DNA from 3 places in the Rhizobium sp. WSM1274 genome. Region 3 is predicted to be linked to each of the others. Evidence: predicted binding sites of a transcription regulator. Region 3 holds the regulator's gene; each other region holds the start of a gene.
The links. Region 3 encodes PhoB, which activates phosphate uptake and scavenging genes when phosphate is short. Its sites were predicted from a motif close to TGTCATNNANCTGTCAT; they were not measured.
Positions count from the first base shown of each region.

Region 1: N2600_RS16190 (DUF1045 domain-containing protein) is a predicted target of PhoB. The motif match lies at 1,188-1,204, and genes of this name have one in related genera.
Region 2: N2600_RS11685 (UDP-2,3-diacylglucosamine diphosphatase) is a predicted target of PhoB. The motif match lies at 6,955-6,971, and genes of this name have one in related genera.

Region 1 is NZ_CP104138.1:3,209,250-3,218,809, reverse strand. Features, by position in the region: gene N2600_RS16195 (NAD(P)/FAD-dependent oxidoreductase) at 1-1,165, shown strand, start outside; gene N2600_RS16190 (DUF1045 domain-containing protein) at 1,280-1,987, shown strand; gene puuE (allantoinase PuuE) at 2,115-3,038, shown strand; gene uraD (2-oxo-4-hydroxy-4-carboxy-5-ureidoimidazoline decarboxylase) at 3,038-3,538, shown strand; gene N2600_RS16175 (HepT-like ribonuclease domain-containing protein) at 3,535-3,897, shown strand; gene N2600_RS16170 (ureidoglycolate lyase) at 3,881-4,402, shown strand; gene uraH (hydroxyisourate hydrolase) at 4,399-4,755, shown strand; gene N2600_RS16160 (metallophosphoesterase family protein) at 5,029-5,769, shown strand; gene N2600_RS16155 (flotillin family protein) at 5,905-7,656, opposite strand; gene N2600_RS16150 (YqiJ family protein) at 7,653-8,300, opposite strand; gene N2600_RS16145 (PspA/IM30 family protein) at 8,306-9,442, opposite strand.
Region 2 is NZ_CP104138.1:2,307,403-2,316,962, reverse strand. Features, by position in the region: gene N2600_RS11710 (DUF2865 domain-containing protein) at 1-955, opposite strand, end outside; partial or broken gene N2600_RS11705 (ribonuclease H family protein) at 1,207-1,741, shown strand; gene N2600_RS11700 (NADP-dependent malic enzyme) at 1,900-4,212, opposite strand; gene N2600_RS11695 (FAD-binding oxidoreductase) at 4,473-5,912, shown strand; gene N2600_RS11690 (histidine phosphatase family protein) at 6,043-6,792, opposite strand; gene N2600_RS11685 (UDP-2,3-diacylglucosamine diphosphatase) at 7,003-7,845, shown strand; gene N2600_RS11680 (MFS transporter) at 8,071-9,291, shown strand; gene dgcA (N-acetyl-D-Glu racemase DgcA) at 9,243-9,560, opposite strand, start outside.
Region 3 is NZ_CP104138.1:184,146-193,705, forward strand. Features, by position in the region: gene pstA (phosphate ABC transporter permease PstA) at 1-826, shown strand, start outside; gene pstB (phosphate ABC transporter ATP-binding protein PstB) at 842-1,657, shown strand; gene phoU (phosphate signaling complex protein PhoU) at 1,702-2,415, shown strand; gene phoB (phosphate regulon transcriptional regulator PhoB) at 2,563-3,246, shown strand; gene N2600_RS00950 (GcrA family cell cycle regulator) at 3,503-4,036, opposite strand; gene N2600_RS00955 (aspartate aminotransferase family protein) at 4,456-5,655, shown strand; gene argF (ornithine carbamoyltransferase) at 5,695-6,609, shown strand; gene N2600_RS00965 (Hsp33 family molecular chaperone) at 6,701-7,693, shown strand; gene apaG (Co2+/Mg2+ efflux protein ApaG) at 7,942-8,334, opposite strand; gene N2600_RS00975 (O-succinylhomoserine sulfhydrylase) at 8,594-9,560, opposite strand, start outside.

The DNA.
Region 1 (9,560 bases), 1.9 Mb from region 3:
TAGTCCTCAGCCGGTCTCAGGTCAATCGTCCTTAGAATTGCTGATTGTCGGCGGCGGCATCATGGGGCTCTGGGCGGCCGTCCATGCCGAACGCCGGGGCATCCGTGCTCTAATCGCTGACGCCGGCAGGTTGGGCGAAGGTGCAAGTGGTGGCCTGCTCGGCGCGCTGATGCCGCATATGCCGGACCGGTGGTCGGAGAAGAAGCAGTTCCAGTTCGATGCGCTGGTCTCGCTCGAAGCCGAAATCACAGCGCTCGAAGCGGAGACCGGGCTTTCCGCCGGGTATAACAGGTCCGGACGGCTGATCCCGCTGCCGAAGCCGCATCTCAACAAAATAGCGCGTGGCCATTTTGAGGACGCCGAACGCCATTGGCGGGCGGGTGACCGCCGCTTCCACTGGCATGTGCTCGACGGCCTTGATATGGACGGTTGGATCGAGGCGTCTGCCGGCGAGAGCGGCTTCGTACACGACACACTCGCCGCCCGCGTTGCGCCCCGCTTGCTGATCGCAGCGCTCATCGCCTTCCTGCGGCGGGCAAAGCATGTTCGCGTCCAGGAGAATGCGGCGATTGCCGGCCTCGACCCCGATCGCGGCATGGCCGAAATAAACGGCGAAACCATCGTTTTCAGTCACTGCATCCTGGCCGCCGGCCATCAGTCCTTTCCGTTGTTGCAGGTCCTGACGCCGGGGCTGAAACAGCCGCTCGGCCAGGCGGTCAAGGGGCAGGCAGCGCTATTGAAAGCCGATATCGACCCGGCGCTGCCGACGATCTTCCTCGACGGGCTCTATGTCGTCGCGCACGAGGGCGGGCAAGCGGCAATCGGCAGCACCAGCGAGAACCGTTTTGACGACCCGACGTCGACCGACGCCCAGCTCGATATGCTGATCGAGGCGGCGCGCGGCATCGTGCCATCTCTTCGCGACGCCCCCGTTGTCGAGCGCTGGGCCGGGCTTCGCCCAAAGGCGATAGACCGGGATCCGATGATCGGCCGCCATCCCGAACATCCACGCCTGATCGCGCTGACCGGCGGCTTCAAAGTCAGCTTCGGCCTCGCCCACCGGCTGGCGGAGGCGGCGATATGTATCGCAGACGATGCAGACTGCGGATTTTTGCTGCCGGAAAGCTTCGCAATCTCAAGCCACATCGCGGCGGCTTCACGTTAAACGTGAATTAGGCGCTGCTTCGTTTCGTTATTCTGTCATGCAAATCACCTATCTGCTTGCGCATCGACAGCGCCGGATCTGAACGGCGCTTACTTCCTTGATGGAGGAAATTGCATGCGCTATGCCATTTGCTTCACGCCTCCGGCGAGCGACCTGTTGTCGCTCGTGGCCGCCAATTGGCTTGGCCGAAACGTGTTTTCGGGCGATATGATGGAGCCTCCGGCAGTTCGTGGCCTCGGTATTCACGAGATCGCCTTCCATACCGCCGTGCCCCGGCGCTACGGTTTTCATGGCGTCTTGAAAGCGCCATTTCAGCTGTCCAACGACATGTCCGAATCGCAACTCCTGCGCGATCTGATGCGTTTTTCCGGGACCTTCGTTCCCTTTCAGATTCCGCGTATCGAAGTCGCCCGGCTCGGCAATTTCTACAGCTTGCTGCCGAGCACGCCTTGCGAGCAGATCCAGTATCTCGCCTCGGCGATCGTGCAGGAATTCGATCGTTTCCGCGCACCGCTCAGCGAGGCCGAGATCGAACGCAGTGATCCGGACGGGCTATCGGCGGCACAGTTTGCCAACCTTCATCGCTGGGGCAATCCCTATGTGATGGAAGAGTTCCGCTTTCATATGCCGGTGACAGGCCCCGTCAACGCGATCGACATGCCGCGCATCGAGCCGGCGCTGCGGACGATCTTCGAGCCTGTCTTGAGTGAGCCGGTCACGGTTTCGAACGTGGCGCTGATGATCGAGGAGGGCACGGGCGGCCCTTTCCGCGTTCATTCGCTGCATCCGATGGGTAAGGTCAGCGCGCGCAGGATCGCCTGACGAACCAATGCCTCAAAGGTTGGCGCCGGAGCGCCGGCGTTCGGACAGAACTCCGTTGCGCAGTTTCCGGCTCGACATTCCGGCTACGGATGCTACCGTTTCCTCTGTCTTTTCAGAGGGTGATTTAATGGTATCCGAGACTTATCCGCGCAATCTTGTCGGCTATGGGCGCCTGACGCCCGATCCGAAATGGCCGGACGAGGCGCGTGTCGCCGTGCAGTTCGTCATCAACTACGAGGAAGGCGGCGAAAGCTCGATCCTCGACGGCGATGCGGCCTCCGAAAACCTGCTATCGGAGATCGTCGGCGCGGCCGCCTGGTCGGGACAGCGCAACCTCAACATGGAATCGATCTACGAATATGGTTCGCGTGCTGGCTTCTGGCGGCTTTGGCGGATGTTCACAGATCTCAACGTGCAAGCGACCGTCTACGGCGTGACGCTGGCGATGGCCCGCAACCCCGAGGCCGTCGCCGCGATGAAGGAGGCCGGTTGGGAGATCGCCAGCCACGGCTACCGTTGGCTGGAATACAAGGATTTTCCCGAGGATCTGGAGCGCAAGCATATCCTCGAAGCGGTGCGCCTGCATACCGAACTTACCGGTGAGCGGCCCTATGGCATGTATCAGGGCAAGCCTTCCGACAATACGCTTCGGCTGGTGCAGGAGGAGGGCGGTTTCCTCTATTCCTCCGATTCCTATGCCGACGACCTGCCTTACTGGGTGAAGGGCGTCGACGGGAAACCCTTCCTGATCATCCCCTATACGCTCGAAACCAACGACATGCGTTTTGCCACGCCGCAGGGCTTCAATGCCGGCGATCAGTTCTTCACCTATCTAAAGGACGCCTTCGACACGCTTTACGAGGAAGGCAAGGCGGGCAGCCCGAAGATGATGTCGGTCGGCCTGCATTGCCGCCTCGTCGGGCGCCCGGGCCGGGCGGCGGCGTTGAAGCGCTTCATCGAATATGTACTGAAGCACGACAAAGTCTGGATTCCGCGCCGCATCGAGATCGCCGAGCACTGGCACAAGCACCATCAGCCGGAAGCGCTGTGATGATGTCGCGCGAGGATTTCGTCTCCCGCTTCGGCGGCGTCTTTGAACATTCGCCTTTCATCGCCGAGCGCGCCTATGACGCCGGCCACGTGACGGAGCCACTGGCGGCAGCCGGTGTGCATGCGGCCCTTGCCGCCATCTTCCGGGCGGCAAGCCCGCAGGAGCGTCTCGGGGTGCTCTGCGCCCATCCCGATCTTGCCGGGCGCCTTGCCATCTCTGGCGATCTCACGGAAGACAGCCGGAAGGAGCAGTCCGGCGCCGGTCTCGACCGCCTGAACCCGGCCGAACATGCCCGCTTCACCGAACTCAATTCGGCCTATGTCGAAAAATTCGGCTTTCCCTTCATCATCGCCGTCAAGGGGCTTACAAAGGACGACATCCTGTCGGCGTTCGAAGCGCGGATCGGCAATGGCCGAGACGAAGAATTGGCGACCGCGGCCGCGCAAGTCGAGCGGATCGCGCTGCTGCGCCTGACATCGATGCTGCCGGAGGCTGAATGAAAGAGCGGCGAGCGATCGACTATCTCAATGAGATGTATGAGGCGGCATCCGAAGCGCTGACCTTCGTCGGCGGAATGGATGAGGCTGCGTTTACCGGGGACAAGCTCACCTTCAAGGCGGTTGTCTTTTGCCACTTCACCATCGGTGCGGCGGCGTCCCGCCTGCTGGTGACACATCCGGAATTTGCGACCGAGCATCCCGACTTGCGGTGGACGAAAATCTGCGGCACGGGCAACCGTATCCTCGACGATCTCTTCGATCTCGATCCCTCCGAGATCTGGGAGGCGACGTATCGCACACTGCCGGAGCTTCTCTCCGCGATCGATGCCATCCGTCACTGGCATGCGCAAGGCGAGTGAAGTCATGCCCGATTTTCTCGGCATCCGCCCGCTCACCCGATCCGCCTTTGCTCCCTTCGGCGAGGTGATCGAGGCCGATCCGGCCGCAATGCGGCTCATCAATGGCGGCACAACGGAGCGTTTCCATGCACTCGCCGCCACTGAGGCGACGGGCGAGGATGCGCGCGTCGTCATCAACCTCTTTCGCGGCCAGCCGCGTAGCTTCCCCTATGAAGTCACCATGATGGAGCGCCATCCTTTCGGCAGCCAGAGTTTCTCGCCGGTCTCGGGCCGTCCTTTTCTCGTCGTCGTCTCCGAGGATGAGAACGGCCGCCCGGGCAGGCCGCAGGTGTTTCTGGCGCGCGGCGACCAGGGGGTGAACTATCGCCGCAACGTCTGGCATCATCCGCTGATGACGCTTGGCCAAGCCTCAGATTTCCTGGTCGTCGACCGCGACGGACCGGGCAACAATCTGGAAGAATTCTTTTTCGAAACCCCCTATATCATCGAAGAGCCAGCCCCATGACCGGACTGACCACGCATGTTCTCGACACCGCTCTCGGCAAGCCGGCCGAAGGCTTGAGGATCGATCTTTTCCAGCTCGACGGCGAGATTCGCAGGCATCTGAAGACGGTGGAGACCAATGCCGACGGCCGGGTTGATGGCGGCCCTATCCTCATTGGTGAAAATTTTCGAGCCGGTACCTACGAACTGGTCTTCCACGCCGGCGATTATCTGAGGGCCAGCGGCACGCCGCTGCCGCATCCCGCCTTCCTCGATCTCGTGCCGATCCGCTTCGGCATCGCCGACGTCACGGCGCACTATCATGTGCCGTTGCTGATATCGCCCTATGGTTATTCTACTTACCGAGGGAGCTGATGAGAGCCTTTCCTGGTCAGATTGCAGCATTCTGCCGGAGCAGGTTTTCGTCGGGGCAGAGGCGATTGGCGAAGGGCATACTTCGTGGTACGTCCGAGCCGATCGCCTCTGCCCCGGAAAGATGCCCGGCCCTTCGGGTTGGCTGAAACGGGCCGGCTAATCGACCGGCCGGCTTGGCCGTAGAGCTTGGCTACGACGCGCGCCGGCCGGTCGACCATCCGACTCCGTTTGAGCCAACAGAATGCTTCAATCTGACCAGGAAAGGCTCTAGAAATGCGGTTTGCAGCAATTGCCGATATCCACGGAAACCATCTGGCGCTCGAGGCAGTGCTTGTTGATATTCGCGCGCAACGCGTCGAGGAGATCGTCAATCTCGGCGATTTCTTCAGCGGCCCGCTCGAGGCCGGCAGGACGGCAGACTTGCTGATGCCGCTCGGCCTGACGTCGGTCCGCGGCAATCACGACCGCTACCTGATCGAACAGGATCCGGCGGCTATGCATGCTTCGGATGCCGCCGCCTACCGGCAATTGACGCCATCCCACCTCGACTGGCTGGGCGGCCTGCCGTCCGATACCGTTTATAGCGGCGAGGTCTATCTCTGTCACGCGACGCCGAAGGACGACAATCTCTACTGGATGGAATCGGTTTCGCCGGAGGGCTTCGTCTTCCTGAAGCCGATCGAAGCGATCGAGGCGCTGGCCGAAGGCATCGACCTGCCGCTGATCCTCTGCGGCCACAGCCACATTCCCCACGCCGTGCGGCTTTCCGATGGCCGCCTGATCGTCAATCCCGGCAGCGTCGGATGCCCGGCCTATGACGACGAACTGCCTTATTACCACAAGGTGGAAGCCGGCCATCCGCTGGCGAGTTATGCCATTCTGGAAAAGACGGCGGGCGGATGGACATGGCAGTTCCGAACCGTCGCCTATGACCACATGGCGATGTCGGCACTGGCCGCCGAAAGGGGCCGTGCCGACTGGGCGAGCGCGCTGGCAATGGGTTGGGTGAGATAGAGCATGATGCCGAAAATTGTGAGCAGTTTTCAGGCGACATCATGCTCTAACTATTTAATTTAGAACAGAATTCAGATTTTAGGCCGAACCGGCCTAAAATCATCCTGTTCTAGTCCAGACCCGCTTGCGCGGCGATCAGTCCTTCTTTGGTGCCGGCTTCGGCGCCGGAGGGATGATCGTTTGTGTCGGGGCTGCGGCCGGTATTGCCGGCTTTGCCGGGGCGGGCGTTGCCGGTCTCGCCGGTTTTGCTCCATCGAGATTTCCCAGAAGGGATGAGATGGCATCGTCGCCCTCGAAGCCGGCTTCCTTCATCAATTTGTCGAGAATCGGTTTGTTCGCCTGGTAGGAGAGGAGCTGGCCGGCCAGTCCTTCGCCAAGCCCGATACCGTTTCCGCCGGTCGCTCCATTTCCGCGACCGAGCATGCCGCCGGTGTCGAATATCCTGATATCGGAGATTTTCTCGATCGGCTTGACCGCTTCGGCGAGCGCCTGCGGAATGATGCGGATCCGTTCGCGGGTGATCTCGAACTCGATGATAGCAGAGCTCAGCTTGTTGCGCGCGTCGTTGAGCAATGCCTCGCTCTCGGCCGCGGCCTTGCCGGTTTCGAGAATGCCCTTGGCCTTGATGATCGCCGCATCCGCCTCGGCGGTTGCGAGCGTCTTGATGGCTTCGGCCTGGTCGCTTGCCGCCTGTTTTTCGGCCTCGGCGCCGACGGTGACGGCAGTCGCTTCCGTCTCGGCTTTCTTGCGCGCATCGATCACGGCAATCTGCTTTTCGCGTTCGGCAATCTCGATCGCCTTGGCGGTGCCGACCTTTTCTTCTGCTGCTATCGCCAGCGCGCGGGCCGTTTCAGCCGCCGCCTTCGCCTCGGATTCTTCACGGCTCTTGTTGGCAACGGCGATCGCGCTCTCCTGTGCCACGATCTGGAGGTCACGCTTGGCTTCGGTTTCGCGTTGCTGGACGGCACGGGCGGCGTCGATGTTGGCGCTTTCGCGAGCCTGTTTGGCAGATGCCTCGCGTTCGGCGATCGCCTGTTCGGAAGCGATTCGGGCTTCCTCCTCGGCGCGTTTTGCGGCCTGCTCCTGCTGCGCGGTTTCGGCGCGTGTCGCCGCGGATTTGTTGGCGATGTCCCGTTCCTGGCTGAGTTCGGCTTCCCGCTTGGTCCGCTCGATGGTCAGCGATTGCTGACGGGCCTCGAGATCCTTCTGGGCGATGGCGACTTCGGTGTCGCGAACGATCTCGTTTCGCTCCTTCTTGCGTCCCTCGGTGATGCGGGTCAATGCGGCCAAGCCTTGCGCATCGAAGAAGTTGTTGGCGTTGAAATGCTTGATGTCGGTCTGGTCGAGGCGTGTCAGCGACACGGATTCGAGTTCGAGGCCGTTCGACTGAAGATCGGCGCCGACAGCTTCCTGCACGGCCTTGACGAAATCCATGCGCTGTTCCTGCAGCGCGTCGAGATTCATCGTCGCGGCCACCGAGCGAAGGCCGTCGACGAATTTCGCCTCGATCAGGATGCGGAGAGCCTCGGCATCGTTGGTGCGGTTGCCGAGTGTCTGAGCTGCAAGCGCAATCGAGGAGGCATCGGGTTTCACGCGTACATAGAACTCGGCGCCGATATCAACGCGCATGCGGTCCTTGGTGATCAGTGCATCGCCTTCGCCGCGGCGAACCTCGAGCCGCAGTGTCTTTAGGTTAACCCGAGCGGTCGAATGGAAGATCGGCAGAACGACCGAACCGCCGTCGAGCACGACCTTCTGGCCGCCGAGACCGGTGCGCACATAGGCCTCGTCGCGGCTGGAGCGCGTGTAAAGCGAGGCGAGGACAAAACCGATGCCGAAGATCAGAACAATCCCAATGCCGGCTGGTAGAATAACGTCGTACATCATTGCTGCTCCCTCAAAGATTGATTGTCCGCATCGGCGGGGTCAACCGGCGCGGGAATGGCGATAAACACATTTGCCTTGTGATCGACGAGAAGTACCGAAGCGCCGATCGCGAGGGGACCTTCGCCCTTGGCGGCTCGGGCTCGAAGCACATGCCAGTTTCCATGCTGATCCTTGACGCGGACGCGGCCTGGCAGCCCCTGATCGAGCGGGCCGATCGAAACCTCGGCGGTCCGGCCGAGCAGGGCGTCGAGATCGACCGCATAGGTCTCGTCGCGCGGTACGATACGCGCCACGGTTCTGCTCGATGCCCTGACCATGGGGATGGTTGCCAGCGCGGCAGGTATGACGGCTATCAAGCTTGGCAGTGGCGCCCAGAAGGCGTTGGCGACGGCCTGCAACGCAAAGCCCGTCATCGCGAACAAGCCGAGCGTCAGCATCATGAGAATCAGCAGGGGAACACCGCCGAAATTGAGCCAGGAAAGGTAAGCCAGGATGCCGTCATGGCCATGAACCTCCGGCTTTCCCAGAAATTCCGTCATCGAAAAGCCCATGACCATCGCGAGCATCTCGATCGCGGTCAGGCCGACAAGGATAGTTGCGGCGATGGCGAAGGGCGCACATTCCGGTGAGAAAAGGAGCTCCATCGGCGCTACCGGTTATCCGCTTTGAAGCGGGCGAGGCGGGCTTCGATTGCCTGTTCGCGGTGCAACCGGTCGAGTTCGTCCAGTTCGGAACTATGGGCATGCTCGCCAGCGGGAACCCCGGTCAGCCGCGAGACCGCTGCGGCAGCGCGGGCGGCGTCCGGACCCGGTGCCGGCTGGCTTTGGCCGGTAGCGTGCTCGGGATGCCTTGCGATGCTGCGCTTGAAATCGGCAAGGCGAGCATCCGCCTCGCGGCGCGTGGCGAGCACGGCCTGCAGGGCTTTCTGGCCTTCGTCCACCTGTTCCCTGGCATCGGCCAGCGCCTTGTCGAGCGCTGCGATTTGGGATTCGAGATCGATCTGGCGGGCAACGCCGGCCTTTGCCAAGTCATCCCGCTGAGACGAGACGGCGAGGCGGATCTTGGAGTCGAGCGCGTTCATGTCTTCGACGATTTCGTCCCGGCGGCTCTGGATGCGGTATTCCTCCGCGCGAGCCTTGCCGAGATCGGTGCGGGCGTCTTCCGCTGCCGCATCGATCTCGCGGATCGCCTGTTCGATGACGGCGATCTTATTTACGCCTTCCGCCTTGTCGATCGCCGCATTCGCGATACCCGCGATCAGGCGACCCATGCGTGAGAGAATGCCTTCGTTCGTCATGTTTTCCTCCATCGGAGCGGAATTCGGCGTGACGCCGATGTGAATCTCGTAGCGATCCCGGCCCGAAACGAGGTAGGCCGGAAAAATACTCTCCCATCCCCGTGAATAACCCGCGACATCGTAGGGCACGGCAACGCGTCCGTGCACTGTGGCGATCGTCAGGTCCGAGGGCCCTTTGATGGCGAAGAGCTTGTCATCGAGCGGCAGATATGGCGGATCGGCGCTCACGCCGCGATTGGCGGCGAAATCGCGAAGGCCGAGTGTCACCAGCCGTGCTGGCAGGCTTGTCTGCTCGCGGACTGTTTCATAGGCAATCTCATGCAGGACGACGAGATTGGCGCCCGCCCTGTCGTGGATGAGTTCACTGAGGATGTCGATCATCCTCCGATAGGCGGCAACAGTATCGTCCAGCGCCTGCCGGGCAGAATCATCAGGCGCCAGCGTGTAGCGCAGTAGCGATGGGTGGGGTGTCTTGCCTGTGTTCGCCATGAAATAAAACATAAAGCACCGCTTTGGTGCTTTCAAGGTGCAGCGCTAAAAATGCAACCTATGTTTAACATGCAGTTGAAGGAGGAAGGCAGGGTCGATCAACCGAGACATTTCATGA
Region 2 (9,560 bases), 2.1 Mb from region 3:
GTTGCGGCGCAGCTGCGGCATCCTTCGCCGGGGGATTGGTGCGGATAGTGGTAATGGAGCTCTGCTGCGGTGGTTCGCTCACCACCTGCTTGCCGCGCATCTCCTCATAATAGGCGGTGAGATTGCAGGCGCAGGAGGACTTTTCCCCGGGCGTGCGGTTCTTGTAGGCAAAGGCATTTTTCATGGCGCTGTAGGGCGTGCCCGTTGCGACCGAGATCATGTTCGAGGCTTCGGTGCTCGTCACGTCACGATAGAACAGTTCGGTCTCGATGCCCGGGCACATCTTGGCGCAGGTCTGTGCGTCGCGGCCGAAATCGACCGATGTGGCGTTCGAACTGATCGGAAAGAAGCCGCCGTCACAGCTGCGCACGCACATGGTGCTGACCGGCGAGAGCATTTCGGCCCGCGGCACGCCGTAACGCGGATCGACCTCTTCACCGCCGCCGAGCGGAATAAAGGTGTCGGTGCGCATCGCCTGTTCTTCGACGCTCGGGGCGAGGTCGTCGGCGCTGCGATCGCTCGGGGCATAGAAGTTTTCGCTGTTGCAGCCATTGCGGTCGAGAGCGGCGGTCAGCTCGCGGCGCGCGTCCTCATTGCCGTCGGTCTGGTTGCGCAGCTCGTCACGGCGGTCCTGGAGATAGCGGATGTTGTCGATCATCCGGGCTTCGGACTGCGACAGCTCGGCGCAATAATCGGCATTTTCGCCGCCGATGACGACCATGCTGCCCGAGGTGCAGCCGTTGCCGCGCAGCTCGTTGCGGACCTTGCGCAGCTCGAGGTTCTGCTCGGCCATGGCGCTGGCATATTGGCGCGCTTCCGGACCGTTGGTATTGCCGATCGACCGCGGCAGGTCGGCGAGGCGGCCACGCAGATCCTCACAGATAGTAATGGACTGCCCGGCAGCGGGCGCTGCGAAGACAAGGAAGAGGGCAAGAGACAGGTTTCGGCGTTTCACGGCGTCGTCCCGGAATGAGCAAAGAATCGATCGGTCACTGTCGGCGTCCATCCGCCGCGCCTTGCCTCTTAGCTTGTTTCTCTTAATAAGCTTGGAGATATTCCTAGCGTATTTTCGGGATTTTATCCAGCGGACAGCCAAAGACCCAGTGTTCGATTATGAAGAAGCTGCCGATGGTAATCAACGAGGCCAAGTGCCCACTCCAATCTCCTGGGGCGCTTGAGAAACGTACTCATATCCGGACGCTGAAAATGACAGGAATTGCCAATGAACTCAGCTCCCGCAACGATAGTCGGGCTGCCGGAAACCCAACACGGCTTCCACGTCTTCGTGGACGGCTGTTATGAACCCGGTTCTGGGCACGGAGGTTGGGCATTCGTCGTTTATTGCGATGCCGCGGAAATTGCGTCCGGCTTCGGTGGCGCGGAAGATTCCGCCAATAATTCGATGGAAGTGATGGCCGTCCTCAAGGCTGTGGTTTGGATCAACAGCGAGGCAAGCGGCGAGCCCGCGACCATCTGGTCGGATTCCATCTACGCCATCAAAGGCTGCAACAGCTGGCGACATATCTGGAAGAACAACGGCTGGAAGAAAAGCAGCCCGAATGGGAATGCGCGAAGGCGAACGATCGCCAATGCGGAACTCTGGAAGGCGGTCGATCTTCAACTATCCCAGAATGGCCTGGTGACCATTGCCTGGTGCAAAGGCCATTCCGGCATTGCCGGCAACGAGCGCGCGGATGCGCTCGCGGATAAAGGACGTCTGTCGATACGGAGTGCCTGGTAGGGCATCATGACATGTGTCGGAGCGGCTTCAGGGGCCGCTCGTACTATCCCACGCCCCGGGCCTCATATCTGCTCGATATCAACCGGCTGCAGATGCTCGGGACAAGCCCGAGCATGACGAAAGAGGCGTTGCCGGCTTTGTCGGCAGTCTGAGCCGGCTCAAGCCGGTTGCGATGCCTCGACGACGGCGAGTGCCGCCATATTGACGACGCCGCGGGAGGTGACCGAGGGGGCGAGAATGTGGGCGGGCAGGGCGGTGCCGAGCAGGATCGGGCCGACATGCAGGCCGTCGGTCATCGACTTGACCACACCGAGGGTGATGTTGGCGGCGTCGAGGTTCGGGAAGACCAGGAGGTTCGCCTCGTCGTGCAGGGTCGTGTCCGGCATGACGCGCTTGCGCAGCGCTTCGGTGATGGCGCTTTCGCCGTGCATCTCGCCGTCGACCTCGAGGTCGGGCGCGGCTTCGCGCACGAGCTGCAGGGCGTTGCGCATCTTCGTGGCGCTTTCGGACTCACGCGAGCCGAAGTTGGAATGCGAGACTAGCGCGGCGCGCGGCGTGAGGCCGAAACGGCGGATTTCCTCGGCCGCCAGCACCGTCGCCTCGGCAACCTCCTCGGCAGTCGGATTGAAGGTGACGTAGGTGTCGGTGAAGAAGGTGGCGCCGCGCTGCGAAATCATCAGGCTGAGTGCGGAGAAATCGCGGACATTCTTGCGCTTGCCGATGATCTGGCGGACGTCGCGCAGGTGCTTCTCGTAGCGGCCTTCGAGGCCGCAGATCAGCGCATCGGCCTCGCCGCGCCTCAGCGCCAGCGCGCCGATGACGGTGGTGTTGGTGCGTACGATCGTGCGGGCCGCTTCCGGGATGACGCCGCGGCGGCCGACGAGGGAGAAATAGAGATCGACATATTCGCGGAAGCGCGGATCGTCTTCCGGGTTGATGACCTCGAAATCCTGCAACGGCCGAATGCGCAAGCCGTAGCGCTTCAGGCGCGTCTCAATGACTTGCGGGCGGCCAATCAGGATCGGTTCGGCAAGGCCTTCCTCAAGCAGCACCTGGGCGGCGCGGAGCACGCGCTCGTCCTCACCTTCGGAGAAGATGACACGCTTGCGCTCTGCAGCCTTGGCCGCGGTGAAGATCGGCTTCATGACGAAGCCGGAGCGGAAGACGAAGCGGTTCAACTGGTCGAGATAGGCGTCGAAATCCTGGATCGGGCGGCGCGCGACGCCGCTCTGTTCGGCGGCCTTGGCAACGGCAGGCGCGATGCGCAGGATCAGGCGCGGATCGAAGGGCGAGGGGATCAGGTAGTCGGGGCCGAAGACCGGAGTTTCACCGGAATAGGCGCGGGCGGCGACATCGGACGGCTCTTCGCGGGCAAGGGCTGCGATGGCGCGCACCGCCGCCATCTTCATTTCCTCGTTGATCGTCTCAGCGCCGCAATCGAGCGCGCCGCGAAAGATATAGGGAAAGCAGAGGACGTTGTTGACCTGGTTGGCGAAATCCGAACGGCCGGTGCAGATCATTGCGTCGGGGCGGGCGGCACGGGCGAGATCGGGCATGATCTCCGGCGTCGGATTGGCGAGCGCCATGATCAGCGGCTTGTCGGCCATCTGCGCCAGCAGCTCGGGTTTCAGCACGCCGGCGGCCGAAAGGCCCAAAAAGACGTCGGCGCCGCCGATGTTTTCGGCGAGCGTGCGCGTATCGCTCTTCTGGGCGTAGATGGATTTCCATTCGTCCATCAGCTCGACCCGGCCCTCATAGACCAGGCCTTCTAGATCGTGGACCCAGATGTTTTCGCGCTTCGCCCCGAGAATGACCAGCAGGTTGAGGCAGGCAAGGGCGGCAGCACCGGCGCCGGAGGCGACGATCTTGATGTCGGCGATGTCCTTGCCGGCGAGTTCCAGCCCGTTCAGGATCGCGGCGGCAACGATGATCGCCGTGCCGTGCTGGTCGTCGTGGAAGACCGGGATTTTCATCTTCTCGCGCAGGCGCCGCTCGACCTCGAAACATTCCGGCGCCTTGATGTCCTCAAGATTGATGCCGCCGAAAGTCGGCTCCAGCGAGGCGATGGTCGAAACCATCTGGTCGACGGCTGCGGCGTCGATCTCGATGTCGAAGACGTCGATGCCGGCGAATTTCTTGAAGAGCACGGCCTTGCCCTCCATGACCGGCTTGGAGGCAAGCGGGCCGATATTGCCGAGGCCGAGCACGGCGGTGCCGTTGGAGATGACGGCGACGAGATTGGCGCGCGAGGTATATTCGGCCGCCATTTCGGGATTGTCGCGGATGGCAAGGCAAGGGGCGGCAACGCCCGGCGAATAGGCGAGCGCCAGGTCGCGCTGGTTGCCGAGCGGCTTGGTCGCCTGGATCTCCAGCTTGCCGGGGCGGGGATAGCGGTGGAAGAAAAGCGCCTGCTCGTCGAGATCGCCGCTCGTCAAGTTCTTTTCCGTCTTCGATTTTTCCAGGTGATCCATCGCCGCCTCCGTGCACGTCTTTTGAGCTCCCTCCATACATCAATCGGCTACGGGCGACAGTATGGAAATGCGGGGTGGCTCAAGTTTTCGCAAAGGGTCAAATGGCACACCCGCTCTGCCCGCGAATCAGAGGGGTCGTCGGACCAATTCGATTGCGATCGTTTCAGTTAGCTAATCCTTCTGGAAGCTTGTCTGGCCGCGGCAACGGGCGCAAAATGCCGGCCGCGACGGTGCGGGGCGCCGGTCGCATGGAGGAAACCATGGACAATTTGAACCTGACGACCCTGCAAAGGGGTCAGACGATGGTCAATGACGTGGCCATCGATGCCTTTGCCGCCGGATTTCGCGGCAGTCTTCTGACCAGTAAGGACGTGGATTACAACGAGGCGCGGGCGATCTGGAATGCAATGATCGATCGCCGGCCGGGGCTGATCGCGCGCTGCGCAGGTGCTGCGGATGTCGTGCGGGCGGTGCGGTTTGCGCGTGACAATAATCTGCTCGTTTCGGTGCGCGGCGGCGGCCACGGCATCGCCGGCAATGCCGTCTGCGAGGGTGGCGTCGTCATCGACCTGTCGGCGATGAAATCGGTGCGGGTCGATCCGCAGACGCGGCGCGCCAGGATCGAGCCGGGCGCAACACTTGCCGATGTCGACAAGGAAACGCTGGCCTTCGGGCTGGCGCTGCCGACGGGCATCAATTCGACCACCGGCATCGCCGGGTTGACGTTGGGCGGTGGCTTCGGCTGGCTGACCCGCAAATTCGGGCTGACGATCGACAATCTGCTTTCGGTAGATGTGGTGACGGCCGACGGCGAGTTGGTCAAGGCGAGCGAGACGGAAAAACCCGACCTCTTCTGGGCGCTACGCGGCGGCGGCGGCAATTTCGGCGTCGTGACCTCGTTCGAGTTCAAGCTTAACCCTCTCACCACGGAGGTTCTCGCCGGGCTGGTCGTACATCCCTTCGCCGATGCGGAAACGGTGCTCAAGGAGTACCGGCAGGCGCTGGAGGCGGCACCTGACGAACTGACCTGCTGGGTGGTGATGCGCCAGGCGCCGCCGCTGCCGTTCCTTCCCGCCGAATGGCACGGAAAGGAAATCGTCGTGCTGGCGATGTGTTATTGCGGAGACATCGCAGCGGGAGAAAAGGCGACGGCCAGATTACGTGCGATCGGAAATCCGATTGCCGACGTCGTCGGCCCGGTGCCGTTCGCCGGCTGGCAGCAGGCGTTCGACCCGTTGCTCACGCCAGGTGCGCGCAATTACTGGAAGAGCCAGGATTTCGCCTCGCTTTCGGATCCGGCGATCGACGTCCTGCTCAATGCCGTGCGCAAGCTGCCCGGCCCGGAATGCGAGATCTTCATCGGCCATGTCGGCGGTGCGGCCGGGCGTGTTCCGACCGAAGCCACCGCGTTTCCGCAGCGCAGCTCGCATTTCGTCATGAATGTGCATGCGCGCTGGCGGGAAGCCGGGATGGACGGAAGCTGCACCGGCTGGGCGCGTGAGCTTTTCGAGGCAACCAAGCCGCATTCGGTCGGTACCGCCTATATCAACTTCATGCCGGAAGACGAAACCGATCGGGTCGAAATAGCATACGGGACCAACTACCACCGCCTTGCCGAAATCAAGCTGCGCTACGATCCGAACAACCTGTTCCGCATGAACCAGAACGTCAAACCCGTGGCGGCCGTGCGCGCCGCCTGACGGGGTGGCGAAATCAAGGCCTTGAATCACTCCGTCGCGCGCTTGCTCAACGCGCGGCGGCACGAGGTTCTGGCGCTCGTAGCATAATGTCCTTGGCCGGTGACATGCCGATCGTTTCGGTCCGGCGTCGCTACCTGCCGGGCTTCGGCGTGATCGTCACGTCCGCGCCATAGGCATCGCGCAGTTCGCCTTCCTGTCCCGGCTGCCGGTCGGCGGCCTGATGCAGCAGGATCGACTCGTATCCTTGCGAGCGCGTCCCCTCGATCAGGGTGATATCGGCGTTTCCGGGATTGTCGGAGTGCTCGAACCATTCGACAGGGCGGTGCAGGAAATTCATTTCGACCGCCCGGTTGGTGACGCCATGACCGACGATCACGACGTTGTGGTCGCTATTTTCGGCATCGTGCATGACGGTCTGGAGGAACAGGCGCACCCGCTGGGCCACATCCGCCCGGCTTTCGCCATCCGGCGGCCGTGCGTAGAACTTGGCGCTGTTGCTGCGCAGCCTCGCCCATCTTTCGAACTCTTCGGGAAACTTCCGCTTCTGTTCGGCGCGGTCGTAGATTTCGGTGAAGAGACCGAAATCCTGTTCGCGCAGCAGATAGTCTTCCCTGATATCGCCGATGAAGCTTGCCGGCAGGGCTTCGAGCAGCGCATCCTTGCTCTGCCGCGTCCTCAGAAAGGGCGAATACCAGATATGCAGCTTGCCGAAACCCGCGCTCGGCAGTGCTTGCAGATAGGAGGCGATCACGCCGCCTGCTTCGAGCGCCTGCCGATGGCCCCACTGCGTCAGCGGCACATTGTGATCGCCGAATTGGCGGTAGGCCTGTTCGTTGATGTTGCCGAGGGATTCGCCGTGGCGAACGAGAAAGAGACGCATCAGCCATCCCGCATTGTCGGATATGGAATCGCCGTCATCATGAACGCCCTGAATGCGCACGGCAACCTCGTCAGTGGGCTTGGCGGCGACGGGCGTGCTGCACGCGCGGCGACGGCCAGGCGGCCGCGCGGAATGGACGGGTTGCAGGGCTTTTCCCCAGCTTGTCATCTTCCTGAAACACGAGTCTGGTTTTGGAAGGCTAGATGAAAGATGGGACATGAGCGGCAGCTCGTGAAAGACATGATGGAACCCAGACATTTCCGCACGCTCTTCATTTCCGATGTCCATCTCGGCTCGAAGGCCGCGAAGGCCGACTTCCTGCTGGATTTCCTGCGCCACCACGAGGCCGATACGATCGTGCTCGTCGGCGACATCGTCGACGGTTGGCGCCTGAAGCGCAGCTGGTACTGGCCGCAGGTCTGCAACGATGTCGTCCAGAAGCTGTTGCGCAAGGCGCGCAAGGGCACGCGCGTCGTCTATATTCCCGGCAATCACGACGAATTCCTGCGCGCCTTCCCGGGCATGCATTTCGGCGGCATCGAAGTCGTCGAGCGCATGATGCTTGACGGCGCCGACGGCAAGAAATACCTGATCCTGCACGGCGACGAGTTCGACATCGTCGTCCGCAACGCCCGACTGCTGGCCTATCTCGGCGACTGGGCCTATGACACGGCGATCCGCATCAACGTCATCCTGGCGGCGGTGCGCCGCCGGCTTGGCATGCCCTACTGGTCATTCTCGGCCTGGGCGAAGCTGCAGGTCAAACATGCGGTCAATTTCATCGGTGAATTCGAGCGCGTCGTGGCCGAGGAAGCCCGCAAAAACGGCGCCGACGGGGTGATCTGCGGACATATCCACCATGCCATCATCCAGGACATGGACGGCATCCGCTACATCAATACCGGCGATTGGGTGGAAAGCTGCACGGCGGTCGCCGAGCACGAGGATGGCACGTTCGAACTGATCACCTGGCGGGCGCTTGCCAGTAGCGTGCCGGCGCTTGCCGCCATCGAAATGCATGATGAGGGCGAACTGGCCCCGCAGGCCGCTTGATTCTGGCGGCGGCGCATCCGCGTTTGCGCTTTACAGCGCCGCGCGTCTTTTCAGACGCGTATAGGACGCCGCAAACACTTAAGATAAAACAGTAGGTATTTGGCCGTTACCGTTTGGCGACAGGCCTTGTTTATTTTCTAAAACGTTTCAGAACGGCTATTTCTCGCAATAGTCGCCTCCAGGGTGGTGTGTTAGGACAGCGTCCAGTTTCCTGCAGGTCCACCTATGATTCCCGCTCAAAATTCCCCGACGGGTGAGGGAGCGCCGCCGCGTTTCCGGCTGCTCAGCGCGCTTTCCTATTGCGCGCCGCTGCTCGTCAACGGCATCGTCCTGCCGTTCTTTCCCGTCTGGCTCGCAACCCACAGCTTCAGCGACCACGAAATCGGCATCATCCTTGCCATACCGATGGTGGTTCGCGTGCTGGTGGCGCCTGTCGTCGCCATGATCGCCGACCGCTTGAAGGAGCGCGCCGACGTGCTGCTTTGGTCGGGCGGCATGTCGCTGCTGACGGCGATCGCGCTCTTCTGGACGACGACCTTCTGGCCCGTGGCGATCATCTATGCGCTGCAGGGCGCCACCTTCGCGCCCTATGTGCCTATCGTCGAATCGATCGTCATCTCAGGTGTGCGCCGCTGGGGGCTCGATTACGGGTCGATGCGCGTGTGGGGCTCGATCGCCTTCATCGTCTCGACGCTGGTTGGTGGCCAGATGATCAGCCGATGGGGCGGCGGGATGGTGCTTGATGTCATGGTGTTCGGCTTTATCATGACCGTTGTCATGGCGATCTTCTGTCCGCGCATCGGGCCGACGCGGCGCCGCGGCCAGCCGATCAACATTCCGGCCGCCACCGGCAGCGGCCTGCGCGAGCCGCACCTGCTGCTGCTTTTGATCGGCGTCGCCATCCAGCAGTCGAGCCATGCGGTGCTCAACGCTTTTTCCTCGATCTATTGGCATCAGCTCGGCTTCTCCGGCACTGAGGTCGGGCTGCTCTGGAGCGCCGGCGTCGCTTCGGAAGTGACGGTGTTCTTCCTGTCGAAGCGTCTCAACCGTCGCTTCGACGCCTGGACGCTGATCCGCTTCGGCTGCGCCATCAGCGTCTGCCGCTGGATCCTGTTTCCGATGAATACCGGTTTTGCCGGTTTCTTCCTGCTGCAATGTTTCCACGGCTTTACCTACGCCTTCGTGCATACCGGCGTGCAGCGGCGGATCATGGCGACGGTTCAGGAAACGCAGGAATCATCAGCGCAGGGCGCCTATTTCTTCTATGTCGGCATGGCGATGGCGCTGATGACCCTGGCGTCGGGTTATCTCTACGCCTGGCTCGGCGTTGTCAGCTATTACGTCATGGCGCTGATCGCGTTTTCCGGCCTCTGCCTCGTCATCTCAGCCTATTACCTTCAACCCCAGAGGGTGCTTTCGGGCGGAAAGACCAGCGAAGCGGCGTAGCGCAGGCCGGGTTCGCGGTCGCGGGCCAGCAGCAACGGGCCGTCGAGATCGACGAAATCGGCATTTTGGGCGAGCAGAACGGCGGGCGCCATGGCAAGCGAGGTACCGACCATGCAGCCGATCATGATGCTGAATCCGAGCCGTTCGGCCTCGACCTTCATCGACAGCGCCTCCGTCAGTCCGCCGGTCTTGTCGAGCTTGATATTGATCGCGTCGTAGCGGTCGGCGAGGCTCGCGAGATCGCCGGTATGGTGGACGCTCTCGTCGGC
Region 3 (9,560 bases):
CCAGATCGATCTCTCCGTCGATGAGAAGAACCGCAAGGTCAACGACAAGCAGGTTGCATGGATGAACGAGCTGAAGGCGAGCGGCGCTCTCCACAAGCAGTTCAACACCGGCCTTTTCGTCAACGGCAATTCCAGCCGTCCGGAGGCCGCAGGCCTGGGCGTCGCCCTGATCGGCTCGCTCTACCTGATGCTGATCGTCCTCGTGCTCGCTCTGCCGATCGGCGTCGCCGCCTCGATCTATCTCGAGGAGTTCGCGCCGAAGAACAAGCTGACGGACCTGATCGAGGTCAATATCAACAACCTCGCCGCGGTTCCTTCCATCGTCTACGGCCTGCTCGGTCTTTCCGTCTTCATCAACTTCATCGGCCTGCCGCGCTCGGCTTCGCTGGTTGGCGGCCTGGTGCTGACGCTGATGACCCTGCCGACGATCATCATCGCCACGCGTGCGGCTCTGCGCGCCGTGCCGCCGTCGATCCGCGCCGCAGCGCTCGGCCTCGGCGCGTCGAAGATGCAGATGGTGTTTCACCATGTTCTACCGCTCGCCATGCCAGGCATCCTCACCGGCACGATCATCGGCCTGGCGCACGCGCTCGGCGAAACCGCGCCGCTGCTCCTGATTGGCATGGTCGCCTTCGTCGCCAACGCGCCGACGACACCGCTCGATCCCTCGACGGCTCTGCCCGTACAGGTCTATATGTGGGCCAACGAGGCCGAACGTGCCTTCGTTGAGCGTACTTCGGGTGCCATCATCGTCCTGCTCCTGTTCCTGATCGTCATGAACATGGGCGCCATCCTCTTGCGTCGTCGCTTCGAGCGCCGCTGGTAAACGGAGTTAAACATCATGAACATGTTGACGGAAGCTGCAGTTGAAAAGGCGCTGGATCGCAAGATGAGCAACGTCCCGTATAAGATGATCGGAAAGGAAGTCTCGGTTTACTATGGCGAGAAGCGCGCGCTTTTCGATGTGAACCTGAACGTCCGCGAAAACACCGTAACCGCCCTGATCGGCCCGTCCGGCTGCGGCAAGTCGACCTTCCTGCGGTGCCTCAACCGCATGAACGACACGATCGACGGCTGCCGCGTCACCGGCAAGATCACGCTTGATACCGACGATATCTATGATCCCGATATCGACGTCGTCGAACTTCGCGCCCGCGTCGGCATGGTCTTCCAGAAGCCGAACCCGTTCCCGAAGACGATCTACGAAAACGTCTCCTACGGCCCGCGCATCCATGGCCTTGCCAAGTCGAAGGCCGACCTCGACCAGATCGTCGAGACCAGCCTGCAGCGCGCCGGTCTCTGGAACGAAGTCAAGGACCGCGTGCATGAATCCGGCACCGGCCTGTCCGGCGGTCAGCAGCAGCGCCTCTGCATTGCCCGTGCCGTTGCCGTCAGCCCTGAGGTCATCCTCATGGACGAGCCCTGCTCGGCGCTCGACCCGATCGCCACCGCCAAGGTCGAGGAACTGATCCACGAGCTGCGCGAGAACTACACGATCGTCATCGTCACCCACTCCATGCAGCAGGCCGCGCGTGTCTCGCAGCGCACCGCCATGTTCCACCTTGGCAATCTTGTCGAGGAAAACGACACCGACAAGATGTTCACCAATCCCGACGACCCGCGCACCCAGGACTACATCATGGGTCGTTTCGGCTGATTTTGGCGACACCAAGCCTTCCCGTTATTCGAGGATAAAGCCCCATGGCATCGACACATATTTATTCTGCCTATGATGATGATTTGAAGTTCCTGTCCAGGCGGATTTCCGAAATGGGCGGTCTGGCCGAGCAGATGGTCGCCGAATCCGTCCGGGCGCTCGTCAATGGCGATACCGCGCTGGCGCAGAAGGTCATCTCCGACGACGTGATCCTCGATCATGCCGAACGCGAAATCGGCGACAAGGCGATCGTCACCATTGCCCGCCGTCAGCCGATGGCTGCGGACCTGCGCGAAATCATGGGTTCGATCCGCATCGCCGCCGATCTCGAACGCGTCGGCGACCTCGGCAAGAACACCGCCAAGCGCGTCATCGCCGTCCAAAGCACCGGCGTTCCCCGCAAGCTCGCCCGCGGCCTTGAGCATCTGTCCGAGCTGGCGCTCGTCCAGCTCAAGGAAGTGCTCGACGTCTACACCAATCGTTCCGCCGACAAGGCGAATGCGATCCGCGAACGCGACAACGAGATCGACGCGATGTACACGTCGCTGTTCCGCGAGCTCCTGACCTACATGATGGAAGATCCGCGCAACATCACCAGCTGCACGCATCTTCTCTTCTGCGCCAAGAACATCGAGCGCATCGGCGACCACGCCACCAATATCGCCGAAACGATCTTTTACATGACGACAGGCGCGCAGCCGGAAGGCGACCGTCCGAAGGACGACAGCGCCAACACCGTCGGCGCGGTCACGGAATAACCGTCCGGGCCAGTCGCCCGGACCAGTCAATTGCGTGCGCGCCCGTCCGGGCGCGCAAAGAGGTCGCAGCCAATTTCTGAGTTTGCGCAGGATGCATTGCTTAAATCACCCCCGGTTTAAGGATCATGCGCGAGGAGACCGATACGCATGATCCCGAGAGTTGCAGTTGTTGAAGACGAGGAAGCCCTCAGCGTGCTTCTTCGCTACAATCTCGAAGCGGAAGGCTTCGAGGTCGATACCATTCTTCGTGGCGACGAAGCCGAAATGCGGCTTCAGGAGCGCACTCCCGATCTTCTCATCCTCGATTGGATGCTGCCCGGCGTCTCGGGCATCGAGCTCTGCCGGCGGCTGCGCATGCGGCCGGAAACCGAGCGCCTGCCGATCATCATGCTGACGGCGCGCGGCGAAGAGAGCGAGCGCGTCCGCGGATTGTCGACGGGCGCCGACGATTACGTCGTCAAGCCCTTCTCGACCCCCGAGCTCGTTGCCCGCGTCAAGGCGATGCTGCGCCGCGCCCGTCCCGAGGTGCTGTCGACGGTGCTGAAATGCGGTGACATCGAGCTCGACCGCGAGACCCATCGCGTCCATCGCAAGACCCGTGAAGTCCGCCTCGGCCCCACCGAATTCCGCCTGCTGGAATTCCTGATGTCGTCGCCGGGCCGGGTCTTCTCCCGCTCGCAGCTGTTGGATGGCGTCTGGGGCCACGATATCTATGTCGACGAGCGCACCGTCGACGTCCATGTCGGCCGCCTGCGCAAGGCGCTGAATTTCTCCAACATGCAGGACGTTATCCGCACCGTCCGCGGCGCCGGCTATTCGATGGAAGCCTGAGGGCTTCCGTTCTGGTTACTGACAAGGGCTCGTGCTAACGTCTGCCCCTCACCCTAACCCTCTCCCCGTAAGCGGGGCGAGGGGACGTGCCCCGCGAAAGGTTGGTGGGGATGGAGAGGGTGCGGCATGTCCCTTCGCCCCGCAAGCGGGGAGAAGGTGCCGGCAGGCGGATGAGGGGCAGCCATCCGCACGGACCAAAATTGCATAAAAAACGGGCCACTCGGCCCGTTTCGTCATTCTAGCAATGATCACCCGTTCAGCTGGCCCGGGCTGCCGCCCGGCGGCGTTCGTTGACCGGCTGGTAGGCAAGCTTCTGGTGATAGCCGCAATAAGGCGAATTGTCGGGGGACTCGCAGCCGCAGAAATGGAAGTCGTCCTTCAGCGGATCGCCGACCGGCCACTTGCAGGTGCGTTCGGTCAGCTCCGTCAGGCCGAGGCGTCGGGAAATCGGCACCACCACATTGCCTCTCGGCACATATTCCATTTCCTCGATCGTTTCGATCTCGATCTCTTCCTTCAGCATGGTCGCGCCCTGCTGGCGGGTAACGGTGCGGGTCGTGACCCGTGAGGCGTAGTTCGGCGCGCGCGGCGCCGAGGTATTGCGCTTCGGCGTTCGCGCCGCGGTGTTGGTGCCGCCGGCCTTGGCACGGCCGGGGAGGCACAGCCGATGCACTTTGCCGATGACCGCGTTTCTGCTGACCCCGCCAAGCTGCGCAGCGATCTGGCTGGCGCTCAGTCCTTCGGCCCAAAGTTTCTTGAGTTTCTCGACCCGCTCGTCTGTCCAGTTCATGCCCTGTCTCCACCTTCTGCGTTGGTGATGGCAGAATCCCTCACCGTTGTCCCGGGAGCTCCGAAACAAGAAACGCTTGATCAATTTTGGTGACTAGTTCCGCCGCATGCAGTCTAGTAATTGATCTTTAACCTAGTGTGAGCCTGACTCCGTGACAAGAGTCGCATGAATCCGGATGAATCGAATTCGTAGTTTTCCCCAACTTGCTGCCCCTGCGTGTCATTTCTGCAATAATGCCTGTTGATGACTGGAAATGCCGCTGTACACTCTTGCTGCATACGCTAAGGGCGCCGTTTTGTTGACATTGCAGCGCGAAAAGGAAATAGTGCCACTCGCCGCCGCAAGGCGGCATTTTTGATTTTTCGGGCCTGGTTTCCTTAGCCGGAGTCATTGCCCGGCAACTTGATGGAGATCGCGCCATGGCTGAAGCCGCGCCGCTTTATGACACCTATTCTCGTGCCCCGCTGCGGTTCGAGCGAGGCGAGGGCGTATGGCTGATCACCGAAAGCGGCGAGCGATATCTCGATTTCGGCGCCGGCGTCGCCGTCACCTCCGTCGGCCACAGCAATCCGCATGTTGTGGGCGCACTGAAGGAGCAGGCCGACAAGGTGTGGCACCTGTCGAACATCTATGAGATCCCCGGCCAGGAGCGTCTGGCAAAACGGCTGACGGACGCCACCTTCGCCGACAAGGTGTTCTTCACCAATTCGGGCGCCGAGGCGCTCGAATGCGCGATCAAGACGGCGCGCCGCTATCAGTTTTCCAAGGGTCATCCCGAGCGCTTCCATATCATCACGTTCGAAGGCGCCTTCCACGGACGGACGCTGGCGACGATCGCCGCCGGCGGCCAGGAAAAATATCTGGAAGGCTTCGGCCCGAAGGCGCCGGGTTTCGATCAGGTTGCTTTCGGCGACATCGAAGCGGTTCGCGCCGCGATCACCGATGCTACGGCCGCCATCCTCATCGAGCCGGTGCAGGGCGAGGGCGGCGTGCGCCCTGCCACCAACGAGTTCATGAAGGCGCTTCGCCAGCTCTGCGACGAGAACGGCCTGCTGTTGATCCTCGACGAGGTCCAGACCGGCGTCGGCCGCACCGGCAAGCTCTTCGCCCATGAATGGTCGGGTATCACGCCCGATATCATGGCTGTCGCCAAGGGCATCGGCGGCGGGTTCCCGCTCGGCGCCTGCCTTGCCACGTCGGAGGCCGCCTCCGGCATGAAGGCCGGCACGCATGGCTCGACCTATGGCGGCAATCCGCTTGCCATGGCCGTCGGCAGCGCCGTGCTCGACATCATCCTTGCCGATGGCTTCCTCCAGCATGTGCGCGACGTAGCGCTTGTCTTCCGCCAGGGCCTCGCTTCGCTGAAGGATCGTTATCCCAATGTGATCGAGGATATCAGAGGCGAGGGCCTTTTGCTCGGCATCAAGGCCGCCGTTCCCTCAGCCGAACTGCTGCAGGCGATCCGCGCCGCCCATCTGCTCGGCGTGCCTGCCGGCGACAACGTCATCCGCCTTCTTCCGCCGCTCGTGGTCACTGCCGAGGAAGCCCGCGAGGGTCTGGCCCGCGTCGAGCGCGCCGCCGAGAGCATTCGCGCCTCCAAGGTCAAGAAGACGGCTTGAAGAGATTGCCGCCTTCGGGCGCAGCACAGGTAAGAAGACATGAGCCCTAAACATTTCCTAGATCTTTCGGCGGTCACATCAGCCGATCTCAGAACCATCATGAACGATGCGCTTTCCCGCAAGCAGGCGTTTAAGGCAGGCCAGGGTGATAAGCCGCTCGCCGGCAAGATGCTGGCGATGATCTTCGAGAAGCCGTCGACGCGCACCCGCGTCTCCTTCGACGTCGGCATGCGCCAGCTCGGCGGCGAAACACTCTTTCTGTCCGGCACCGAGATGCAGCTTGGCCGCGCCGAGACGATCGGCGACACCGCCAAGGTGCTGTCGCGCTATGTCGATGCGATCATGATCCGCACCACCGAGCATTCGCGGCTGGTCGAGCTCGCCGAGCACGCGACCGTGCCTGTGATCAATGCGCTGACGGATGACACCCATCCCTGCCAGATCATGGCCGATATCATGACCTTCGAAGAGCACCGCGGCCCGATCAAGGGCAAGACCATCGCCTGGACCGGCGACGGCAACAATGTGCTGCATTCGCTGGTCGAGGGTGCCGCGCGCTTCGGCTACCGCATGAACATGGCCGTACCCCTTGGCTCGGAGCCAAAGGATCACTATCTGAACTGGGCCCGCAATGAGGGCGCCGAAATCATGCTTTGCCATGATGCCGACCGTGCGGTCGCCGGCGTCGATTGCGTGGTGACCGATACCTGGGTCTCCATGAATCAGGAACATCGGGCCCGGGGTCACAATGTTTTCCAGCCTTATCAGGTCAACGCGGCCTTGATGGCCAAAGCCGGCAATGATGCATTGTTCATGCATTGCCTGCCCGCCCATCGCGGTGAGGAAGTGACGGACGAAGTGATCGACGGTCCGCAATCCGTGGTCTTCGATGAGGCGGAAAACCGTCTTCATGCGCAGAAGTCGATTCTTGCTTGGTGCCTGGGCGCGATCTGAACCATAATCGGACGTCGCGAGTCACAAACTCGCGACCGCGCGAGCGGCGGGCACGCTGGCCCATCGCTCTGGAAAGTAGGAGTGAAAAGCCATGGCAGAAGCTGCAGCCGCCCTCGGCCAGTTCGATTTCGCCGGCGATGACCATGTCGTCCCCTTCCAGGTGGAGGGGCTGGATGTGCGTGGTCGCGCCGTCCAGCTCGGCCCGATGCTCGATGCGATCCTCGAGCGCCATCATTATCCCGCACCCGTTGCTCGGCTGCTTGCCGAAGTCGTCGTGCTGACGGTGCTGCTCGGCACCTCGCTGAAGTTCGACGGTAAGTTCACGGTGCAGACCAAGGGCGACGGCCCGGTCGATCTTCTCGTCGCCGATTTCTCGACGCCGGAAAATGTCCGCGCCTATGCCCGTTTCGATCGGGCGCTGCTCAACAAGGCGATCGAGTCAGGCGAAACCGAGCCGGAGCAATTGCTCGGCAGGGGCGTGCTCGCCTTTACCATCGACCAGGGCAAGTTCAGCCAGCCCTACCAGGGCATCGTTCCGCTCGACGGCACGACGCTTGAAGAAATTGCCGGCGTCTATTTCCGCCAGTCGGAGCAGATCCCGACGCGCGTCCGCCTTGCCGCGGCCGAGCTCTTCGATCGTGACGATGCCGGCAAGCCGCGCCATCGCTGGCGGGCAGGCGGCCTCGTCGCCCAATTCCTGCCGGAAGCGCCGGAGCGGATGCGCCAGCCGGATCTCCACGGCGGCGACGGCGACACCGGCAGCCGCCCGCACGGCGAGGACGACGCCTGGCTCGAAGCGCGTTCGCTGGTCGAGACCATCGATGCCGATGAACTCACCGATCCGCTTGTCGGTACCGAGCGGCTGCTGTTTCGCCTGTTCCACGAGCGTGGCGTCCGCGTCTACGAACCGCGCGCCGTCTTCGACCGCTGCAGCTGCTCGCGCGACAAGATCAAGGGCGTGCTGAAGGGCTTTTCGGCCGAGGAGATCGAAGCCAGCCAGGAAAACGGCGAAATCGCCGTAACCTGCGAATTCTGCTCGACCACCTACCGCTTCGAGCCGGCCGAGCTTCAGCCGGCCGAATAGGCTGGTTCGCGCGAATGGTGCCCCTCACCCTAACCCTCTCCCCGTAAAAACGGGGCGAGGGGACGTGCCATACGAAAGGTTGGTGGGAAACGGAGAGGTCGCGACACGTCCCCTTCGCCCCGCAAGAGCGGGGAGAAGGTGTCGGCAGGCGGATGAGGGGCAGGTCTCAGCAATCTCCCAGAAGCCGGGCGTCGAAGACGTCTCAGAAACGTGGCGCTGACGGAAAATGACCTCTCAATTGTTGCGCCTCAGTTAAGCACGCGCAGCAGCCCAGGCGAATCCAGCGAGAAGGCGGGGATGTTGACATCGAACATCTCTCCTTCGTCCGTTTCCATCTGGTAATGGCCGAACATCAGCCCTGAGGGCGTATCGAGCGGGCAGCCGGAAGAATATTCGTAGGTGTCGCCGGGGCCGAGCCGCGGCTGTTCGCCGACAACGCCGGGACCGGTCACCTCGTCCACCTGGCCGTTCTGGTCGGTGATGTTCCAGTAACGGTTGACCAGCCGAACGGCTATGTTGGAATTGTTGCTGATGACGATCCGGTAACCCCAGACATAGCGATCGTCTTCCGGATCGGATTGCTCCTCCAGATAGAACGGCTCGACGACGACTTCGATCTCTCTTGTGAGGGCGCGATACATGCCTTGCACCTTAATCAAGATATGTTACCCGTATCTTATAAGAGGCTTTGTCCGTCAAGAAACGGAACAGTTATCATCGCTGAAACGGCTGTGATCCGAAAGGTTTTCGATCGTTAAGCCTAATCGTCAGTGTTAATTCCGCTTCGGAACGCCGCGGCGGACGAACTTGTTCCCCCCGGTCTCACCTTGGTGAGATCTGGCCTCACCTTGGTGAGGACCGGCCGGACCCCGCGTGATATCCGGCCGTTATGACTGCCGATCAGGCCGAGACCTTGGCAAGCGCCCGCGCGAAATCCTCGATCAAGTCGTCGGTATCCTCGATACCGGCCGAAAGGCGGACCGTTCCAGGCGAGATACCGAGTTCGGCGCGCGCCTCTTCCGTCAGGTTCTTGTGCGTCGTCGTCGCCGGATGGGTGATCAGGCTCTTGCTGTCGCCGAGATTGTTGGAAATCTTGACGATCTCGAGCGCATTCTGCAGCGCAAAGGCCGCATCCTTGCCGCCCTTCAGCTCGAAGGCGACCAGCGTCGAGCCGCCGGTCATCTGCTTGGCGATGATATCGGCCTGCGGATGGTCCTTGCGGCCGGGATAGATCACCTTGGCGACCTTGCCTTGCTCGGCCAGGAAATCGGCGATCTTCGCCGCATTCTCGGTCTGCTGGCGCACGCGCAGCGGCAGCGTCTCGATGCCCTTCAACAGCGTCCAGGCATTGAAAGGCGACATCGCCGGGCCGGTATGGCGGAAATAGTCGTGTAGGTTCTCGTCGATCCATTCCTTGTCGGAAAGCACGACGCCGCCGAGGCAGCGGCCCTGGCCGTCAATATGCTTGGTGGCGGAATAGACGACGATATGGGCGCCGAGTTCCAGCGGCTTCTGGAAGAGCGGCGTCGCAAAGACGTTGTCGACGACGACCTTGGCGCCGATCTGGTTGGCGAGCTTGGCGACGCCTGCGATATCGATCACTTCGAGCGTCGGGTTGGTCGGGCTTTCCAGGAAGAACACCTTGGTCTTTGGCGTGATCGCCTTTTCCCAGTTCGCCAGATCCCGGCCGTCGATCAGCGTGCAGTCGATGCCGTATTTCGGCGCCAACGTCTCGACGACCCAGCGGCACGAACCGAAGAGGGCGCGGGCGGCGACGATATGATCGCCTGATTTCAGCTGGCAGAGGATTGCCGCGGTGACGGCGGCCATGCCGGAAGCGGTGGCGCGGGCGTCTTCGGCGCCTTCG